2 regions of the Kitasatospora sp. NPDC059973 genome follow, and region 1 is predicted to be linked to the other one. Evidence: riboswitches for the same ligand, from Rfam matches in the RefSeq annotation. Region 1 holds a riboswitch; the other holds the start of a gene.
The links. Region 1 has a riboswitch for cobalamin ahead of ACFWA9_RS30155 (cobalamin biosynthesis protein). Riboswitches for the same ligand answer to the same signal wherever they lie in the genome.

Region 1 (7,292 bases):
CGGCGAACACGCCGCCGCGGTCGATGTCGCCGACCACCACGACCGGCAGGCCGGCGGCGGTGGCCAGGCCCATGTTGGCGATGTCCCGGTCCCGCAGGTTGATCTCGGCGGGCGATCCGGCGCCCTCGCAGACCACCACGTCGTAGCGCCGGCGCAGGTCGGCCAGGCACTCCAGGGCGCGCTCCAGCAGGACGGGCTTGCGGTCGCGGTAGTCCAGCGCGCCGACCTCGGCGACCGCCCGGCCGAGCAGCACCACCTGGCTGCGGCCGTCCGCGCCGGGCTTCAGCAGCACCGGGTTCATCGCCGCCTCGGGCTCCACCCGGGCCGCCTGGGCCTGCATCGCCTGGGCGCGGCCGATCTCGGCCCCGTCGGCGGTGACGAAGGAGTTCAGCGACATGTTCTGCGCCTTGAACGGCGCCACGGCGACGCCCTGCCGGGCCAGCCAGCGGCAGATGCCCGCGGTGACCACGCTCTTGCCGGCGTCCGAGGTCGTCCCGGCGACCAGCAGTGCGTTGCTCATGCGCTCCCCCTTCTCGTCCCCGCCTTGAGTGCCTGCACGACGGCGTGCCCGGCGACGGTCGTACCCAGTGCGAGCAGTCCCACCCGGCGGGAGAGCCGGCAGGCGCGCTCGATGTCGTCCACCGTCACCGGTCGCAGCTCGCCGCCCAGTACCGGCCGGTGCTCGACCCGGGCGCCGTACCGCAGGGTGCCGCCGAGCCGCACGCCGACCGCGCCGGCGAAGGCCGACTCGGCCTGGCCCGCGTTCGGGCTGGGGTGGGCGGAGCCGTCCCGGCGCCAGACCCGCCAGGCCGTCCGGGGCTCGGGCGCGGCGGCGACGGTCAGCAGCGCGGTCAGCCGCGCGCCCGGCCAGCCCGCCACGTCGTCCAGCCGCGCCGAGGCCCAGCCGAACCGGGCGTGGCGCGGCGAGCGGTGGCCGACCATCGCGTCCAGGGTGTTGACCGCGCGGAACGCCAGCAGCCCGGGCGTGCCCGCGAGGGCGCCCCAGACGAGTGCGTTGACCACGGCGTCGGCGGTGTTCTCGGCGACCGACTCGACCACCGCGCGGGCGATCTGCCCCTCGTCGAGGGCGCTCGGGTCCCGCCCGCACAGGTGCGGCAGCCGCTGCCGCGCCGCCGTCAGGTCGTGCGCGGCGAGCGAGCGTCCGATCGTGCGGGCCTCGCGGGTGAGCGAGGTGCCGCCGAGCACCGTCCAGGTCGCGGCGGCGGCCAGCGCGGCCCGCCCGAGCGGCCGGCGGCCCAGGGTGCGGTCGGCCGCCAGCGCGCCGGCCGCGACGGTGCCCACGCAGAGCGCCGTGAAAGCCGTTCCGACGGCGCGGTCGTCCCGCCAGATCCGCCGCTCCAGCCGGCCGGCCGCACCGCCGAAGACGGCCACCGGGTGGCCGCGGCGCGGGTCGGCGAAGCGGGCGTCGGCGAGGTACCCGGCCGCGGCCCCCAGGGCGAAGGCGGCGGCGCGGGTCAGCGGGCGCACGGTGGACAGCAGAGGGCTCGGAAGGTCGGGGCAGCCTGCATCGCGTGCGTGTCCTCACTCAGGGTCCGCGCCCTGGATCGACGTACCGGGGGCGAGAGTCTCCTGGCTTCCGGGTCGAACGCACCCCCGGGCCCGGCGGCGGCTTCTGACGGCCCGCCGCGGTGGGCCCCCTCCGGCGCCGTGGCCGGCGGAGGAGGGACTCCGAGTGTGCTCCCCGGTGACAGTGGCGGGACCGCGCCGGACTCGCACCGGCTTCCTCTGCATGCCTCCGTTTGGCTGAAGGATCCCATCACGCGGCCGAACCGTGCGTCAACCAAGGTCACGGAGGGGTTGGTCACAGCGGAGCCGGGCCGCCCGACCCCGTCACTACCTCCGATCGGCACCCCCCGCAGGGGCATGACAGCCTGTGCGATCGTCCAGTCGCCCGGAGGAGCCTCCGGGCCCGCTTCGTGTGTTCGGCGGCTGGGGGGCGGCCGGACCACCCCCTACCGTCGGGCCATGCGACGCAGACAGCCACCCGCCGTGCCCCCGGTGCCCTTCTCGCCCGCGGCCGCCCGCGCGCACCGCGCCGGCCTCGGGCTGACCCCCGAGCAGGTGGTCGAGGGCATGGCCGCGCACGGCGTCCGGCTGCTGCCCTCCCACGTGCTCGGCTGGGAGAGCGGCGAGCTGCGCCCCGCCGAGGACGAGTTCATCGCCCTGGCCCGGGCGCTCTGGTGCCCGCCGGCCCAGCTGATGGGCGTCCGCCCGGCCCGGCTGCGGGACTTCCGGGTCGCCCGGGAGCTCAACCAGGAGAGCGCGGCCCACCGGATCGGCCTCGCACTGGACCGGTACCAGCGGGCCGAGGCGACCGGTCAGTGGGACGGCGACCAGGAGCAGACCTACGCGCTGGCCCAGGTGCTCGGCACGACCCTGCGCGAGCTGGTCGCGGTGACCGGCCGGGCGCAGGAGCTGGACCGGCGGCTGCGGCAGTGCGTGGACGGCCGGTGGCAGGCGCAGCTCCGGCCGATCGGTCGGATCGTGCCGGTGCACGAGGGCGACCTCACCGCCGTGCTGACGGCGCTGCAGAACGAGTACCAGGTCACCTCCCACTGGGGCGCCGGCAGCTGGGGCTCCCCGGCTCCGGCGGCGGACACCCGCGCGGCGGCGGCCCGGCCGCTCGGCGAGCGGTTCTGGGAGCTGCTGGAGCGCCTGGAGACCGAGATCCCGGTCTGACGGGCCGGTACCGCGCCGCCCCCCGCGCGGCGCCTCCCCCCTCCCTGCCCTCTCCCTCTGCCGCTTCCCGTGCCGCCGTGACCAGAGGGCCGAGAACCGCGCCGCCGCTTCCCGCAGCCGCTTCCCGTGCCGCGGTGACCCGGTCAAGACCCGTGCCGCGGTGACCCGGCCAAGACCCGTGCCGCGGTGACCCGGCCAGGACCCGCGCCGCCGTGACCCGGACGGCCGCGTCCGGTGGCCGGGTGGCGCCCCCGCGAGTGGACTGGTGGGCAGACTGCCCAGTCCGCGACCAACAGAGCGGGGAGCGATATGCGTTGGGGAACCGCAGCCGCCGTGGCGGCCGCCGCCGTCGGCACCGGGGCCGCCGTCCTGCTGATCGGCCGGAGGGCCTCCGAGCGGATGGTCCGCCCGGCGGTCGGCCGTGAGCGGGCCGCCGGCCCCGTCGTGGTGCTGACCCTCGCCGCCGGACGGGCCACCTTCACCCGCGGCGCCGAGAGCGCCCGCCCCGGCCGCTGGGCCGTCGAGTGGGGCGACGGAGGGCACGCGGTGGTCGGCGAGATCCTGCACGCCGACGAGCGGGGCGTCAGCCGCCGGCTGGTCCGCGCCGACCGCGGCACCCTGGCCCCCGGTACCGCGGTCCGCTTCACGCCCCGCGTCCATCTCGGCGACCCGACCAGCGCCCTCGGCCTGCCGTACACCGAGACCGCCGTCCAGGGCGAGCTGGGCGCGCTGCCCGCCTGGCGGCTGGACGGCAAGCGGGGCACCTGGGTGATCCTGGTGCACGGCCCCGGCGCCGACCGGCAGCAGACCCTCCCGGTGATGCCCGTCCTGCACCGGCTCGCGCTGCCCGTCCTGGCCGTCACCTACCGCGGCGACGAGGGCGCGCCGGCCTCCCCGGACGGCCTCGGCCACTTCGGCGAGACCGAGTGGCGCGACGTCGAGGCGGCCCTGCGGCTGGCCCTGGACAGCGGCGCCGGGCGGGTCATCCTGTACGGCTGGTCGCTCGGCGCGACGATGGTCCTGCAGACCGCGGCCCGCTCCGCCTGGGCCTCCTCGATCCGCGGCCTGGTGCTGGACTCGCCCGTGCTCGACTGGTCGGCGACCGCGCGCCGGGGCGCCGCCCGGGCCGGCTACCGGGGCGCCGCCGCCGAGCTGGGCGCGCTCGCGGCCGAGGGCCGGGCCGGCGTGGATCTGGCCGACTTCGCCCGCCTCGCGGACGGCACCGACCTGCGGGTGCCCACGCTCCTCCTGCACGGGCCCGACGACGCGCTGGCCCCCTGGCAGGCCGCCGCCCGGCTGGCCCACCGCCGCTCCGACGTGGTCGGCCTCCAGGCCGTCCCCGGCGGCGAGCACGCCGGCCTGTGGAACGCCGACCCCGACCGCTACGAGGAGCACCTGCGGCGCTGGCTCACCCCGCTGCTCTGAGGCCCGTCGCGGGCGGCCCCAGCCGTGTTCCGGACAGCTTCTCGGGCCCCTTCCCGCACCCCGTCCGCCCCGTCTTTCCCCAGGCTGGCGTGTCCGCGTCACACAGATCCGGCCAGGCGGTTTGGCCTCTGTTGCCCGATCTTGTCGACCCCCTGCGACCACCTGTCGGGAGTCGGGGCCGATCGGATGTGACAGAAGGCCGGTACAAGGGGAAGACTGCTCGACGTGACGTCTCGGAATCCGCGCGACCGTGATGCCCAGCTCCCGCCGACGATCGGCTCCGGTGCGACGGTGACCCGTCTCCCCGGAACTGCCCACCGCCCCGCCGGCGCCAGGCCGGGCGGCTCCGGCGTACCCCGCCGACGAGGCCCCGCACCAGCCCCCGGCCGTGGCCGGGTCCCGGTGCCGGACGGCTTCCCCGCTCCCGCCGAGCTCGCCCCGCTGGCCCGTCGGATGCTGATCGACGCCGTCCGCATCGCCCGCTGGGCCGGTGAACTCGCCGAGGTCGACAAGCGCGGCGAGCTGCTCCCCGAGGACGCCCGCGACGCGGGCCGCGCCCTCGCCATGACGGTGGGCGCCGCCGGCAAGGCCTGGGGCCAGGCCCTGCTGGTCGGCCTGGTCGAGGCCCGGGACGGCGGCGCCGCCCCCGGCTGGCGCCTGCACGCCTGGGAGCACGACGACGAGGCCGTGGTCCGCGGCTGGTCCGCCCTGTTCGACGCCTGGACGCTGCTCGCCCCGGTGCCGCCCGCCGCCCTGCGCGGCGTGTTCGCGGTACTCGCCGGGCAGGCCGTCGACCAGGCGCCGCAGCTGCTCTCCTTCCTCCACCTGGTGGCCGGCCCGGTCGCCGACAGCGAACTGCTGGAGCTGCTGCGCCGGGGCCTGGACGAGCGCCGGGTCGGCGGCGGCGACGGCGCGCTGGGCCTCTCGCCCGTGCCGCACGCCGCCTCCGCGGTCTCGGCCGTCCGCGGCACCTGCCGCGAGCCGCAGATCGACACCCCGGCCGCGCCCTCCGACGTGGCGGCCGTCCTGGACTGGATGCTGGACGGCCTGGCCGCGGTCGGCGCGGTGGTCCGCAAGGACGACGCCGCCGAGCTCTCCCCGCTCGGGCACTGGGCGGTGCGGGCCAAGCTGGAGGAGATCTGCACCGTCGCGCAGACCGCCGCCGGGCACATCGAGCAGAGCGCCTTCGAGCTGCTCAACGCCTGCGCCGACTACTCGCCGGGCCCGGCCCGGGCCGAGTTCCGCGCCTGGGTGGCGGCCCGACCGGCCGACCGGGCGGTGGCCGAGCTGCTGGACGCCGCCCAGGGTGACGACGCACTGGTGCGCGGCCTCGCCTTCGAGGCGCTGCGAGTGGCCGGCTCCACCGCCGAGCAGGCCGTCCGGGCGGCCGTGGACGCCCCGGTGCTGCGCCCCTACGCGCTGCTCTGGCTGGCCGAGCAGTCGGACGAGGGCGTCGCCCCGGCCGATGTGCTGGGCGCGGAGGACGCCGCCTGGCTCTGGGTGGACACGGCGGCCGCGGTGCTCGACCACGGCGAGACCGAGCTGCTGGTGGGCCATGTCGAGGGCGCCTCGGCCGGTGACCCGGTCCGGCTGTTCGCCCGGGCCCGGCAGTCCGGCCACCCGCGGGCGGCGTCGGTGCTGACCGCGGTCTCCGGCGTCCACCCGGACCCGGTCGTGGCCCGCGCGGCCCGGCGCTCGGCCTTCAGCGTCCACCGCGGCGGCGCGTAGCCGTCAAGGCGCACCGCGGCGGCGCGGAGCCGCTCGGGCCTGACCGCGGCGGCCGACGGCCGCCACCCGGCCCGGCAGGGCCGCAGCCGGCCGCCACGGGGCCGCACGCCGCCCGCACGGCCGTCACCACCGGCCCGGCAAGGGCCGCAGGGCATGCGAGAGGGCCCGGATCCGTCGAGCGGATCCGGGCCCTTCGTCGTACGTCCCTCGGGGTCAGCCGAGCCGGGACTCCGCCCGGCGCGCCCGGACGTCCCCGACCTTCTGGCCGACCTTGCGCCGGATCACCAGCAGCGGGGCCATCGCGGCGAGCGCGATCTGGCCGTAGGCGCCGATGTGCAGCAGGTAGTCGCCGCCCTTCAGGCCGGTCGCCCAGGCCGCCAGGCAGCCGATCGAGAGCACGATCCAGCAGAGCGTCGCGGTGGCCAGCAGCCCCTGCGGCTTCGGGTACTCGATCCGGCTCATCATCAGGTACGCGGTACCGGCGATGGCGAGCAGACCGGGCAGGAACGGCGGGTCGAGCAGCACGATGGCGATCACCGTCATGGCGCCCATCGGGCAGGGCATGCCCTGGAACACCCCGGGTCGCATCTTCACGGCGGAGAACCGCGCCAGCCGCAGCACCACGGACAGCAGCACCGTCAGCGCGATCAGCGCCGAGAGACGGCTGTCGGAGCCCGGCGAGACCATGCCCCAGACCGCGACGAAGTAGGCCGGCGCGATGCCGAAGCTGATCAGGTCGGCCAGGTTGTCGAGTTCGGCCCCGAGGGCGGAGGAGCGCAGCTTGCGCGCCACCAGTCCGTCGAAGAGGTCGCACATCGAGCCGATCAGCAGCAGCGTCACCGCGGTGGCGGCGCTGTGCTTGTCCGGCGCGGCGTCCGGGTTGGTGATGTGCGGGACGAGGACCCCGGTGGTGATCGAGTAGATCGCCAGGAAGCCGCAGACGGCGTTCCCCAGGGTCAGGAAGTCGGCGGTGGACAGGTGCTGGGGAGAGCGCGGGGCGCGCAGCTCGCGGTCGCGCGCCCAACGGCGGCGGCGCAGGGCCGTCTCCTCGTCGTCCAGGCCGACGATCGTCTCAGGTTCAGTCACGGTCAAGGCGCGTCACCCCGGCTGTGGTCTTCTGGCCGACCTCGACGCCGACCTCGACGCCGGCCGGCAGGTAGGTGTCGACCCGGGACCCGAAGCGGATCAGACCGATCCGATCGCCCTGCTCGACCTTGGTACCGGCGTCGACGTACGGCACGATGCGGCGGGCCACGGCCCCCGCGATCTGCACCATCTCGATGTCGCCGAGCTCGGTGTCGAAGTGCCAGACGACCCGCTCGTTCTGGTCGCTGTCCTTGTTGAACGCGGGCACGAAACCACCCGCGACGTGCTCGACGGAGGTCACGGTGCCGGGCAGGGGCGCCCGGTTGACGTGGACGTTGAGCGGGCTCATGAAG
Region 2 (7,292 bases), on a different contig from region 1:
CGCGACCGGACTGCACGAGCAACTCGGGCGGCTCTGGCCGGAGAAGAGCCCCGAGCAGCTGTGGGCGATGCAGGGCAACACCCCGATGATCGGGGTCAACGACGCCGTCAACGAGGTCTTCTCCACCGAGGACGCCGCCCGCTTGGCGAGGTTCGCGGCCGAGAAGGGCATCCGGCTGCTCGCCTTCTGGTCGGTCGGGCGGGACCGGCCCTGCGCGGTGGCGGGCACCCTTGCGGAGCGGTGCAGCGGCACCGCCCAGGATCCCGCCCACTTCTCCCGCATCCTCGACCCGTTCCCGCGCACGCACTCCCGGCCGTGGACCGCCCGCACCCCGGACGCCTTCCGGAGGACCCCCCGGTGACGGTGGCGGTGGCGGCGGGCCGTTACTCCCGGCCCGCCGCGGCGATCACCGGGCGGAGCAGGTCGAGCACCCGGGTCCAGTCGTACGCGGCGCCGGCCCCCTCGGCCTTGGGCTGGTGGGGGGCGGCGTCACCGATCAGGACGCCCATCGACCGGAGCCGGGCCAGGCTCTCCGCGTAGGCGGGGTGGGCGGCCTGGGCGGCGTTGAGGTAGGGCTGGACGGCCACCGGGATGCCCAGGCCGTACGCCTCGCAGAGGATGCCGAGGGCGAGGGTGTCGGAGATGCCGGCGGCCCACTTGTTGATGGTGTTGAACGTGGCGGGCGCCACCGCGATGGCGTCCGCCGGGGGCAGCGGCCGGGGGTCGCCCGGCATGCGCCAGGCGGAGCGGATCGGGTAGCCGGTCCGGGCTTCGACGGCCTTCCGGTCGATGAACCCGAGTCCGTTCGGGGTGGCGATCACGCCGACTCCCCAGCCCTCGGCGCGGGCGGCGGTGATCAGCTCGTCCACTCCGCCGGCGATGCCCGACGCGCAGACGACGATGTAGAGGAACGGCTCGCGATGCGCGGTCACACCTGAACTCCCGACTCTCCCGGCCACCATGGTGAAGCCCCAGGGCGGCGCCCCTGCGGCCAGTCTGCCCTGCCGGTGGGGCCAGTACAGTTGGGTGAGGCATACCTTACGAACATCCGACCGGATCGTCTACGACCATGTAGTCGGCCGTGGTGAGGGCGCGGGCGTCGCCGGGTTCGCTGTACGTCTGCCCGGCGGCGCGGCCGTGGACGGGAGACATGGTGGACGACAGCCGGGACACGAGGCGGCCGCACGGCGAGCTGGTCGCGGACGTACTGGCCGTGCTGTGGGCGGCCGAGCGGCCGCTGACGGCGCAGGAGGTCAACGAGGCGCTCGACCGGGGGCTGGCCCGGACGACGGTGGCGACGGTGCTGGGCCGGCTGCACGAGAACGGGACGCTGGAGCGCAGCCGCCCGGGGCGGGGCTTCGCGTACGCGCCGGTCGCCGACGCCGCCGGTCTGGTGGCCGGGCGGATGCGCCGTGAACTGGAGAGCGACCCGCACCGTGAGCTGGTGCTGAAGCGGTTCGTGTCATCGCTGTCCGAGGGGGACGAGGAGGTGCTGCGGCGCCTCCTGCTGGAGGCCCCGGACGGAGAGGGCCGCGGATGACCCTGGCCCTCGCCCTGGTCGCGCTGACGCTGCTGGCTCCGTGGGGCGCGGCGCCCGCCGCCCGCCGGCTGGCCGCGCTCCTGCCGCCGCGCGAGGCGTGCGTGGCGCTGACGGGTGCGGCCGTGCTGCTGGCGGGCGGCACCGCGGCGGCGCTGGTCGCGCTGTTCCACGTGCCGTTCCTCGCCTCGATGGAGCGGGTGCCGCCGGCGCGCGTGCTGGAGCGGTGGCCGGCCGTCGTGCCGGTCTCCGGCGCGGCCGGGGTGGTGCTGGCGGTCCAGGCCGTGCTGCTGGCGCGCCGCTGGCTGGCCCATCGCGCGCTGCTCGCGAAGGCCTGGGAGTCCACCGGTGACGGGGTGGCCGACGGCGACGTGCTGGTGGTGCCGGGCGGCGACGCGGAGGCCTTCGCCCTGCCCGGCTTCCGCGGGCGCCCCGGGCGGGTCGTGGTGACCTCGGGCATGGTGCGCGAACTCGGTCCGGCGGAGCGCGAGGTGCTGCTCGCGCACGAACGGGCCCACCTGGCGGGGCGCCACCACGTGCTCTCCGTCGTCACGGACCTCGCGGCGGCGGTGCACCCGGCGCTGCGGGGCCTGCGGGAGGCGCTGGGCTCCCACCTGGAACGGTGGGCCGACGAGGCCGCGGCCGGGTCGGTGGGGGACCGCCGGCTGGCGGCGGCGGCGATCGCGCGGGCGGCGCTGGCCGGGTCCGCCGCCACCCGGGCAGGCGGGAGCCGGAACCCGCTGCTGTCGGTGGGCGCCGGTCCGGTGCCGCGGCGGGTCGAGGCGCTGCTGGGGTCGGTGCCGGTCCTACCGCGCGGTCGCGCGAGGCGGGTGGGCGTGGCCTGGCTGGTGGCGGTGGTGGCGGTGTCGGTGCTGATCCCGGGGCTGGCGTACGGGCTGCACGAGTACGTGGAGTACGCCGCGCGGGCCATGCCGGGCCGGTGACGGGTGCCGTTGTCGGCGCCGGCCGCCGGCGGCGGGGGAGCGGATGTCGCGGACGACATCGATGTAGACCGATCGGCGCGGCGCGGCTATCGTTGGCCTCGGTGCGCCGTGCGGCGCGATGCGGCGCCGTGCCCGGCGCGGCGCGCGAGCGGGTTTCGCGGCCCTCCGGTGATCGGCGTTCGGCAGCGTGGCATGGCGTCGGTGGTCCCGTGACCCCCGCCGGAGGTGGTGCAGCCCTCCACCAGCGATTGGATGCGACGTGTACGACAGGGGGAAGGGATCGTCGAGTCCCTTCGAGCAGACCGTCCACCTCCTGTCGGCGGCCGGCCGGGCGGCGGACGCCCTGCTGGCGGCGCGCCTGGAGTTCCGGGGGATGAGCCCGGCGCACCTGTCCGTCCTCTCCACGCTGGCCCGGCTGGGCCCGCACGCCCGGCCCGATCTGGTCGCCGGGATCGACGGGGGTGCGGTCGACACCGCGCAGACCCTCGACGATCTCGTCGCGGCGGGCCTGGTGCAGTCCCTGTTCGTCCAGGTCGGCGGTCGGCACGAGGTGCTGACGCTCACCTCCTCGGGGCAGCTCGCGCTGGAGATCCTGCACAGCGACGCGTCGGCCGTGCAGGACGACCTGCTGGTGTCCCTGACGCGCGGTGAGCGCACCCAGCTGAACTCCCTGCTGCGGCGGGTGTGCGCCGCCGCCGCCCGTAGCGGCTCGGCGGGCTCGGCGCCGCGCCGGGCCGCCGACTGGGTGCTGACCCGCGAACGCCGTACGGAGTGGGCCGTCGAGCGCGAGGGCGCCGGCGGGGCGGCCGGGGTGGCCGGCGAGCGGTCCGAGGACGTGGCCGACCGGGACGACGGCGGGGCCCCGGCCGGTTCGTAGCCGTCCGGTGATGCCGGCGGGTCGGCGTCCTCCCCGGTCCGTCGCGGCGGCCGGCGCTTCCCGTGGTACCGCTGCCGGTAACCGCCTCACCAGGTGAAACGGGCGCCGCGCGCTACTGATCGGTCAGCCCGGCCGCCTCGGCGACGGGGCCGGCCTGCTCTGGGCCCCGATGTGGCGCCGCTTCAGCCCGGTCGCGATGCCCGGGCCCCCGGGCCGGTCGGCCCGGGGGCGGGTGTGGGTCAGCTCCCGGAGCGGCGGAGGAGGTAGGTGTCCATGATCCAGCCCTTGCGTTCGCGCGCCTCGTCGCGGAGCGCGCGGATCCGGGGGGCGGTTTCGGCGAGGGGGCCGGCGGCGAGGATCTCGTCCGGGGTGCCCAGGTAGGCACCGTAGAAGATCTCCAGCCCCTCGGGGTCGATCCCGGTGAACGCGGCCCGCCCGTCCAGCATCACCACCACGTCGTCCACCTGCTCGGGGAAGCCCTCGGCGAGGCGGCGGCCGGTGGTGATCTGCAGTGGGCGGCCGACCCGGGTCAGGGTGGTGCGGTGCCGGGCGGCGAGCGCCGAGACGCTGCTGATGCCCGGGACCACCTCGTACCCGAAGGTGGCGCTGCCGCGGGCCAGGACCTCGTCGATCACGGCGATGACGCTGTCGTAGAGGCTCGGGTCGCCCCAGACCAGGAACGCGCCGGTCTCCTCCGGGCCGAGGTGTTCGGCGACCAGCCGCTCGACCAGGTCGGCCCGGCGGGTGCGCCAGTCGTCCACGGCCGCGGTGTACGCCGGCGTGGCGCGGTCCCGCTCGGCGTCCGCGACCTCGATGACGCGGTGGCCCGGGCGGCCGTGCTCGGTCAGCAGCTGCCGGCGCAGCCGGATGAGGTCCTGCCGTTCCTCGTTCTTGTCGAGGATGAAGAATACGTCGGTGCGGGCGAGGGCCTTGACCGCCTGCAGGGTGAGGTGGTCGGGATCGCCCGCCCCGATGCCGATGAGGAAGATGTGCCGCATGACAGTGATTGTGCCGCGCGGCTGCCCGTCCGCCGGGCGCGGCCGGTCCCGGGCGAACCGCCGGGTGGGCCGCGGGCGACCGGTCCGGTGGCGCTGTGACGTCATGCACGCGCCCTCGACCCGGCCTTTCGGCCGTCGCCACGACGGGCCGGCATGTGCTGATTCCGCCGTCGGGGGAAGCCGGCACGGTGTGCGCGGCGGCGAGCACCTCGGCCAGGGGGACCAGCACGTCCTTGTTGACGCGCTCGTCTGTTGACGCGCTCGTCCTCGACCACCGCCTCGACCACCACCTGCACTGCCCGGGCGGCCGGGGGCCACCGGGGCCGCCCCGGCCATCCGCGATCCGGACAATCACTGACGCGCCGCCGGCGATGGGCCTAGGGTGGGCGGTGCAGTCGGTTCGCCGTGTCCTCCAGCCACGGCGTCGCAAGAGGGAACCCGGTGGGAATCCGGGACTGCCCCGCAGCGGTGAGTGGGAACGACCGCCGTCACACGCACTGGGCCCAGCCGGGCCCGGGAAGCGACGGCCAGTAGGTGTCCGGCCTGGAAGCCAGGCGGACGTGCCCGCGAGTCCGAAGACCTGCCACTGCCCGCGTGCACCCCGCACGCGGTGATCTCGGTGACCTCGAGGGCGGGTCGGCGGAGCGGGCGGGCCCACCCCGGTGCCGTGCCCCCACTGCCGTACCTCCACGCCGTCGTGCTCTCCCGGGATCGCAGCGCGACTCGCGAAGGAGAGTTCCGTGTCACCGAGTTCCACCACCCCGCAGGCCACCGTGTACGGCTACCCGAGGCAGGGTGCCGACCGGGAGCTGAAGAAGGCCGTCGAGGGGTACTGGGCGGGCCGCGTCGACGCCGCCGCCCTGCACGCCACCGCCGCCGTCCTGCGCCGCGCCAACTGGCGGCAGCTGGCGGACGCGGGCATCACCGAAGTCCCCACCGGCGACTTCTCGCTCTACGACCACGTCCTGGACACCACGGTCGCGGTCGGCGCGATCCCGGTCCGCCACCGCGCCGCCGTCGACACCGACCCGCTGGACGGCTACTTCGCCATGGCGCGCGGCACCCAGGACGTCGCACCGCTGGAGATGACCAAGTGGTTCGACACCAACTACCACTACCTCGTACCGGAGTTGGGCCCGGACACGGTCTTCGCCGCGAACTCCGCCAAGCCGGTATCCGAGCTCCGTGAGGCGCTCGGCCTCGGCCACCGCCCCCGGCCCGTGCTGGTCGGACCGCTGACCTACCTGCTGCTCGCCAAGCCCGCCCCCGGCGTGGCCGCCGACTTCCGGCCGGTCACCCTGCTGGACCGGCTGCTGCCCGTCTACGCCGAACTCCTCGCCGACCTGCGGGCGGCCGGCGCCGACTGGGTCCAGCTGGACGAGCCCGCGCTCGTCCAGGACCGCACCCCGGCCGAACTGAACGCCGCCGCCCGCGTCTACCGCGAACTCGGTGCGCCCACCGACCGCCCGCAACTGCTGGTCACCAGCTACTTCGACCGGCTCGGCGAGGCCCTTCCCGTCCTGGCCAAGGCCCCGATCGAGGGCATCGGCCTGGACTTCACCGGCCCCGGCGCCGCCAACCTCGACGACCTCGCCGCCGCCGGCGGAGTGCCCGGCAAGCGCCTGGTCGCGGGCGTGGTGGACGGCCGCAACATCTGGATCAACAACCTGGAGAAGTCCCTCGCCACCCTCGGCACGCTGCTCGGCCTGGCGGACCGGGTCGACGTCGCACCGTCCTGCTCGCTGCTGCACGTCCCGCTCGACGCCGACCTGGAGCGCGACCTCGACCCGCAGGTCGCCCGCTGGCTCGCCTTCGCCCGTCAGAAGACCACCGAGGTCGCCACCCTGGCCCGCGGCCTGGCCCACGGTACCGACACCATCGCGGCCCAACTGGCCGCCAACCGGGCCGACCTGGCCTCCCGCGCCGGCTCCGCGCTGACCCGCGACCCGGCCGTCCGGGCCCGGGTCGCCGCCACCGCCCCCGAGGACGCCCGCCGCGCCCCGGCCTACCCCGAGCGCGCCGAGGCGCAGCGGGCCCGGCTCGGTCTGCCGCTGCTGCCGACCACCACCATCGGCTCCTTCCCGCAGACCACCGAACTGCGCACCGCCCGCGCCGACCTGCGCGCCGGCCGCATCGACGACGGAACCTACCGGGACCGGATGCGGGCCGAGGTCCGCGAGGTGATCGCCTACCAGGAGAAGGCCGGCCTCGACGTGCTCGTCCACGGCGAGCCCGAACGCAACGACATGGTGCAGTACTTCGCCGAGCAGCTGACCGGCTACCTGGCCACCCGGCACGGCTGGGTGCAGTCCTACGGCACCCGCTACGTCCGGCCGCCGGTGCTGGCCGGGGACATCTCCCGCCCGCACCCGATGACCGTCGACTGGTACCGCTACGCGGCCGAACTGACGGACCGTCCGGTCAAGGGCATGCTCACCGGACCGGTGACCATGCTCGCCTGGTCCTTCGTCCGGGACGACCAGCCGACCGGCGACACCGCCCGGCAGGTCGCGCTCGCCCTGCGCGACGAGGTCACCGACCTGGAGGCCGCCGGCGCCGCCGTCATCCAGGTCGACGAGCCGGCGCTGCGCGAGACCCTGCCGCTGCGGTCCGCCGACCGGGCGGCCTACCTGGAGTGGGCCACCGAGTCCTTCCGGCTCTCCACCTCCGGGGTCCGCGCCGACACCCAGATCCACACCCACATGTGCTACGCCGAGTTCGGCGCGATCATGACCGCCATCGACCAGCTCGACGCCGACGTGATCTCCCTGGAGGCGGCCCGCTCGCACATGGAGGTCGCCCACGAGCTGGCCGGGGCAGGCTACCCGCGCGAGGTCGGCCCCGGCGTCTACGACATCCACTCGCCCCGGGTGCCGAGCACCGAGGAGGCGGCCTCGCTGCTCCGCGCCGGGCTGGCCGCGATCCCGGCCGAGCGG

Region 2: it holds a riboswitch for cobalamin, as region 1 does, so the genes downstream of both, metE (5-methyltetrahydropteroyltriglutamate--homocysteine S-methyltransferase) here and ACFWA9_RS30155 (cobalamin biosynthesis protein) in region 1, are expected to answer to the same signal.

What each region holds. Positions count from the first base shown of each region.
Region 1 covers NZ_JBHWUI010000144.1:11,120-18,411, reverse strand. Annotated here, with positions in the region: gene ACFWA9_RS30160 (cobyric acid synthase) at 1-520, opposite strand, end outside; gene ACFWA9_RS30155 (cobalamin biosynthesis protein) at 517-1,488, opposite strand; cobalamin riboswitch at 1,582-1,774, opposite strand; gene ACFWA9_RS30150 (transcriptional regulator) at 1,987-2,700, shown strand; gene ACFWA9_RS30145 (alpha/beta hydrolase) at 3,010-4,125, shown strand; gene ACFWA9_RS30140 (hypothetical protein) at 4,528-5,853, shown strand; gene ACFWA9_RS30135 (CDP-alcohol phosphatidyltransferase family protein) at 6,067-6,945, opposite strand; gene ACFWA9_RS30130 (phosphatidylserine decarboxylase) at 6,932-7,292, opposite strand, start outside.
Region 2 covers NZ_JBHWUI010000006.1:97,926-105,217, forward strand. Annotated here, with positions in the region: gene ACFWA9_RS03305 (chitinase) at 1-361, shown strand, start outside; gene ACFWA9_RS03310 (flavoprotein) at 384-962, opposite strand; gene ACFWA9_RS03315 (BlaI/MecI/CopY family transcriptional regulator) at 1,151-1,540, shown strand; gene ACFWA9_RS03320 (M48 family metalloprotease) at 1,537-2,481, shown strand; gene ACFWA9_RS03325 (hypothetical protein) at 2,741-3,358, shown strand; gene cobF (precorrin-6A synthase (deacetylating)) at 3,598-4,356, opposite strand; cobalamin riboswitch at 4,785-4,938, shown strand; gene metE (5-methyltetrahydropteroyltriglutamate--homocysteine S-methyltransferase) at 5,097-7,292, shown strand, end outside.